2 regions of the Methylophaga frappieri genome follow, and region 1 is predicted to be linked to the other one. Evidence: predicted binding sites of a transcription regulator. Region 1 holds the regulator's gene; the other holds the start of a gene.
The links. Region 1 encodes FNR, which switches genes on or off when oxygen is low (the NO sensors DNR and NnrR bind a similar motif). Its sites were predicted from a motif close to TTGATNTANATCAA; they were not measured.

Region 1 (3,135 bases):
AAAAAACATGCCAGCGCCTCTGGTATCGCTTTTTCAAATACTCTGGATTGGGGCTTACGCTGGGTTTTTTTAATCGGCACACCTGCTATGCTTGGGCTGTTCCTACTCGCTGAACCGTTGCTGCTGGCCTTATTTCAATATGGTGCTTTTAGTACCGAAGATGCCCATCAGGCAGCCCGCAGCCTGATGGCATACAGCATTGGCTTACTGCCTTTTATTTTTATTAAAGTCTTAGCGCCTGGCTACTTCGCCAGACAAGACACCAAAACCCCAGTTCGTATTGGCATTATCGCCATGGTGGCGAACATGGGGCTAAATATCGTGTTGATGCTCTATCTCGCTCATGTCGGACTGGCTTTAGCGACTGCACTGTCCGCGATGTTGAATGCATTTCTGCTCTATCACGGCCTGAGAAAAGCCGCGATTTATCAACCCAACCCAGGCTGGCTGGGTTTTTACCTACGCCTGATTGCCGCAAACGGGCTATTGGTGCTGTTTTTAATCACACTGAATCCCGACATCAGTAGCTGGCAACAAGCCACTGCCTGGCAACGAAGTCAGTGGCTTGCGATGCTCATTGGCGGTGGGGCATTCAGTTATTTTCTGATCCTGTTTGCACTGGGAATTCGTCTTTCCAGCCTGCTAAAACCCAAGACCTGATGCCAAATCGCCTTAAAAACGCCGACCAATGCCCACCCCCCAAACCAGGGGATCAATTTCCGCATTAATTTTAGCGCGACCAACGCTGGTGTTTTTAAAGTACGCGGTGGTATCAATATCCAGATATTTCACATCCAGATTCACAAACCAATCCGCTCCTAACGCCACATCCATACCGGCCTGAACGGCTAAACCCCATGAGCTATCGAGCGATACCTCATCACCAGACTGCGCCAGTGGTGAGGCATTCGGCACTTTACTATCAAAAAAGTAAGTGTAGTTAATTCCAGCACCGACATAAGGGCGTATGGCAGCGTCAGGTCGAAAGTGATATTGAAACGTCAATGTGGGTGGTAACACTTTGCTGTCAATAACGTCTCCAAGCGCCTGCCAGTTTTTTTCACCGGTAACCGTATGCTCTGAAAAGCCCAGGATTAACTCTAGCCCCCAATGCCGAGTCAACATATAGGTAATATCGAGTTCGGGTACCGTATCGTTATCCACTTTGACCCCAGCGAGATGCGTATCCGCATCATTAATGTGCAGGGTACCGCTGTGATCTTGGGGTTGAACCGTTATTACACGCCCGCGAATCAGCCAATCACCGGCCTCATAGGCAAATGCAGGCAAACTAGCTGAGGCGAAGGATAATCCTATTAACAATGACGAAAAATGACGAAAAAACATGAAACCGCTCCGTATGATGTTGTGGTGTTTTCATCATACAAAGGGTGAATAAAGTCGCTTTGATCCAGATCAACGATGATGCGTTTTAGCCTGCTTTAGTTTGCAACGCCTCTGGTTGTAACAAAGTCAAAGATTTTCCCTGCACCGCGATCAGATCTGCTTGTTGTAAACGGGTAAAAATACGGCTAACCGTTTCTAATGCCAGACCTAAATGGTTGGCAATGTCACCCCGCGACATCGGCAACTGAAAGTTATACGCAGAAAAACCACGCTCACTGAAACGCGTTGACAGCGCTATTAAAAACGTCACCAACTTTTCCTCAGCTGATTTTTGGCCTAGCGACAACAACAAGTCTTTGTCGTCAGATAAGGCTCTGCTCAACCGCGTCAGTAATTGATGTTGTAACGCGGGAATCGATTTGCTGACCATTTGGAGCTTATCAAAAGGTAACGCGCAAACACTGCTCAGTTCCAAAGCTCGAGCTGTGGAAGGGTAGGTATTTAGATGGAGTGCATCCAGCCCAATAAATTCTCCAGGGAAATAAAACCCCGTCACTTGCTCTCTGCCATCTTTAGCTGACACCGTTGTTTTGAATGCGCCGCTGCGCACTACGTAAAGTGATGTCAGATCACAGCCACTTTCAAACAGGCGTTGTCCTCGGCGAAAACTGTCGCGCCGGCGAATGATTTGATCCAGTGCAACCAAATCCTCGCGATGCAGCCCCAATGGCAAGCAAAGCCGATACAACGCGCAAGACTGACAAGCCAAGGTTTGTGCCTGTTCGGCCTTGGCAACATCCTTTATCAGCGGTAGTAAACTGTCTGCTTGACCCATGTTATTTCCTAGCGTGGCCGTTTACGACATGATAACGCTTTAAACACTAGCCTCAAACGGTTATTATTTGCTTTGATTCGGAAATTTTCAGGAAAAATCATGACCGCTCGCAGCGCAATAATTGCGCGTAACACGCTCGAAACCCAAATTGAGGTTTCTCTCAACTTGGATGGGTCAGGCCAATTCAAAGCCGTGACCGGTGTCCCCTTCCTAGAACACATGATGGAGCAAATTGCTCGACATGGGCTGTTTGATTTGGATATCAAAGCTAATGGTGACCTGCATATTGATGCGCACCATACGGTTGAAGATACGGGCATTACTATCGGGCAGGCCCTTAAAAAAGCATTAGGCGATAAAAAAGGCATTATTCGCTACGGTCATGCCTATGTGCCGCTTGATGAAGCCTTATCCCGCGTTGTGCTTGATTTATCAGGACGACCAGGACTGGAATTTGATGTCACTTTTACCCGTGACAAAATTGGCGAATTCGATGTCGAATTGTTCTACGAGTTCTTTCAGGGGCTCGTCAACCATGCGGGCATTACGCTGCACATTGATAATCTGAAAGGACGCAATGCCCACCACATTGCTGAGACCATTTTCAAAGCATTTGGTCGTGCTTTAAGGATGGCTGTTAGCATTGATGAGCGTGCTGCCGGTCAGTTACCTTCAACCAAAGGCGCATTGTAAGCTGACGCCCTGAGGCTGGCTGGCGTATAACATTATGTCCCGGATTGCAGTTATTGATTATGGCATGGGCAATCTCCGCTCTGTCTCTAAAGCACTGGAAAACGTGGCCCCTGACGCACAGGTTGTGGTGTCAGCAGAAGCAGCGGAAATTCAAGCTGCCAGCCATATTGTGTTTCCTGGTGTTGGTGCCATTCGTGATTGCATGAGTGAATTGCAGTCTCGTGATTTATTGGGCCTGCTTAAACAAGCTGCCAGCGAAA
Region 2 (3,135 bases), 1.2 Mb from region 1:
ATGATTGATTCAGGCACGACACTACGCGGGTTGCGTAAATGTTGAATGTGCCAGGCATCAGAATATTTCCCGCCAACCCGAGCTAAATCAGGTCCAGTCCGTTTTGAGCCCCACTGGAAAGGATGGTCATACTTGGACTCTACCGCGAGTGAGTAATGACCGTAGCGATCTTTCTCGTCTCGGAATGGTCGCACCATTTGCGAATGGCACAAATAGCAGCCTTCTCGCTGATAGATATCACGGCCAGCCAATTCCAAAGCGGTATAAGGTCGAACACCTTTTAACTCTTCATACTCTGGAAACACATCATCCTCAAATGTAGTATCCAGATAAAACAACGGCACAATCTCAACAATGCCGCCGACAGACACAACTAGGGCTGTAGCCAAGACCAGCCCCCAGACATTTTGTTCAACCCATTCCTGAAAGCTGACACGTTTATTTAATTTTTTAGCCATTCCAGTTCCCTCAGATATTCGCAGCCGTTGCCATTTCTGCAGACGGTTTTCTAATCGCCTGACGAATGGTCACAGTGACATTGAACAGCATGATCACGGCTCCTGAGAAGAAGATGAAACCACCTACAGCACGCATCGCGTAGTAAGGATGCATCTGGGCTACTGATTCAACGAAGGTATAAGCGAGATTGCCGTATTCATCATAAGCACGCCACATTAGCCCCTGCATAATACCGGCTACCCACATCGCCGTTATGTACACTGCGGTGCCGATTGTTGCCATCCAAAAATGCAGATTGACAAGACGTACAGAATACATGCGTGTGCCCCACATACGCTCCACCATATGGTACAAAGCGCCAATAGAAACCATTGCCACCCAGCCAAGCGCACCAGAATGGACGTGACCAATGGTCCAGTCGGTGTAATGAGACAGTGCATTGACTGTTTTCGAGGCCATAACAGGCCCTTCGAAAGTAGACATCGCATAGAAAGCCAGTGACACAATCAGAAAACGCAAAATATAGTCCGTACGCAATTTATCCCAAGCACCACTCAAGGTGAACATGCCATTCAGGGCGCCGCCCCAGGAAGGGATAATCATTGCCAGCGAAATTGCGGCCCCCAATGAGCCAGTCCAGTCCGGTAGTGCGGTGTATTGCAAATGGTGAGCACCCAGCCAGACGTAGCCAAATACCAAGGCCCAGAAGTGAATTACAGACAGACGGTAGGAATAGATAGGACGATTCGCTTGTTTCGGAACAAAGTAATACATAATTCCCAAAAAGCCCGCCGTTAACAAGAAGCCTACTGCGTTATGCCCCCACCACCATTGAATCATGGCATCCTGAACACCAGAGAAAATTGAATAAGATTTCCACATGCTGACTGGAATAGAGAGGTTATTCACCACATGCAGGTAGGTGATCATGATCATCATTGCCAGGAAAAACCAGTTGGCAACATAGATATGAGAGTTTTTGCGAATTGACATGGTCATAATGAAATTGAACATGTACGCAATCCAGACCGCCGCTAACAAAATATCAAGTGGCCATTCCAACTCCGCATATTCTTTAGATTGGGTGATACCTAATGGCAAGGTAATCAAGGCACCTATCCACAACAGGTTTAAACCCCAAAAACTAAACCAGGCAAGTTTATCGCTCCACAGCCTGACACCACAGGTTCTTTGCACCACATAAAACGCTGTTGCCATCAATGTGCTGCCACAGAAGGCAAAAATAACGGTATTTGTATGCAGAGGTCTTAGCCGACCAAAGGAAATGTATGGATTATCAAAATTAAGCACTGGCCAAGCCAGTTCAGAGGCTATCCAGACGCCGATACCGGTCCCAATTACCAGATAGACGCAGGCCATATAGGCAAACCACTTGACGATGTCGTAGTTATATTGCTGTTGTTCCGCTTGCATGGCGATCACACCTTATATTTTTAGATTACTCTCTCGACGCAAGTCGTATGTCCTGAATGGCAACATGCCAACTAATCAGAGACTATGAAATTTTACATGAAAATTACCTGAACGGGTTTCCCCAGAATGCTGATCCATATCAAATTTTGGTCACATCGCCCATGTAAAGCCAGGTCAAAATCGACCGAGATTTTCCTAAGTTCGGATTGAGGGGTCAAGAAATTTACGGCGTCACTATTTTAAATAATGACTAAAAACAAATAAAATCAATTACTTGAATGTAAACTCTAATCTTATTTAGAATTTGCTAGTTAAGAATCATTCTAAATTAGGCCGCAAGCCGTTGTTTAATTCAGCCCACAACAAGGGCGCACGCCCTTCGCTTTGAATTAAATTAAAGGTTCGACAAGCCGGACCCATCGGCATAAACTCTGCGACGATACCCGCACTGGCAAACACGGTTTGCAATTGCCAGTTTTGTTCGCTGGCACCAGTTGGCGTGACAACAATCAAGACATCAAAAACGTGTTGGGAAAGCAACGACGTAACGCCCATTCTATTGGGCGCTTTCAAGCTAGGTGCAGACTGGATGCCTGCGTTGGAAAGTAAAACAGAACCGGTCAGTTTTTCGCTGCGACCTTCAGCGGTCTGAATCATCAGAAAACCATCACCATAATCACGAATTTGCAATAAACCGGTGAGGGTTTCCTGACTTATTTTCATCTATTAATCGAAACCCGCGGCAACATTAACGCGATCACGGAGTTCTTTGCCCGGCTTGAAGTGTGGTACAAATTTTTCGTCAAGCGAGACAGATTCACCACTTTTGGGATTGCGTCCCATCCGCGGTGGCCGGTGATGCAGGGTAAAGCTACCAAAACCACGAATTTCGATTCGGTCACCTTGAGATAAACTGTCGCTCATTTGTTCCAAAATCAATTTTACGGCCAGCTCTACATCGCGGTAATTTAATAGAGATTGTTTTTCGGATAGGATTTCTATCAAATCAGACTTGGTCATGTGTCTCTTTTATCCCGGCAAAATAAAAACCATCAAATGGCTTATCGTTCATTGCAGCAATTTCGGTACTGCAAAAAAAACAGGCATCCGAATTCGGATGCCTGTCCCTGTGACAGTTTTAGCTGTCTTTTTGATCCATTTGCTCTTTAAGCAAATCACCCAGCGTCGTATTGCCAGATGACACGTTGCTGTATTCTTTCACCGCGTCAGACTCTTCTTGAT

Region 2: the regulator FNR is predicted to act here: its motif matches at 2,023-2,036, upstream of ccoN (cytochrome-c oxidase, cbb3-type subunit I).

What each region holds. Positions count from the first base shown of each region.
Region 1 is NC_017856.1:1,997,731-2,000,865, reverse strand. It holds gene murJ (murein biosynthesis integral membrane protein MurJ) at 1-660, shown strand, start outside; gene Q7C_RS09555 (OmpW/AlkL family protein) at 673-1,347, opposite strand; gene fnr (fumarate/nitrate reduction transcriptional regulator Fnr) at 1,433-2,182, opposite strand; gene hisB (imidazoleglycerol-phosphate dehydratase HisB) at 2,282-2,875, shown strand; gene hisH (imidazole glycerol phosphate synthase subunit HisH) at 2,910-3,135, shown strand, end outside.
Region 2 is NC_017856.1:479,929-483,063, forward strand. It holds gene ccoO (cytochrome-c oxidase, cbb3-type subunit II) at 1-458, opposite strand, end outside; gene ccoN (cytochrome-c oxidase, cbb3-type subunit I) at 469-1,893, opposite strand; gene Q7C_RS02215 (Mth938-like domain-containing protein) at 2,212-2,616, opposite strand; gene Q7C_RS02220 (integration host factor subunit beta) at 2,620-2,913, opposite strand; gene rpsA (30S ribosomal protein S1) at 3,032-3,135, opposite strand, start outside.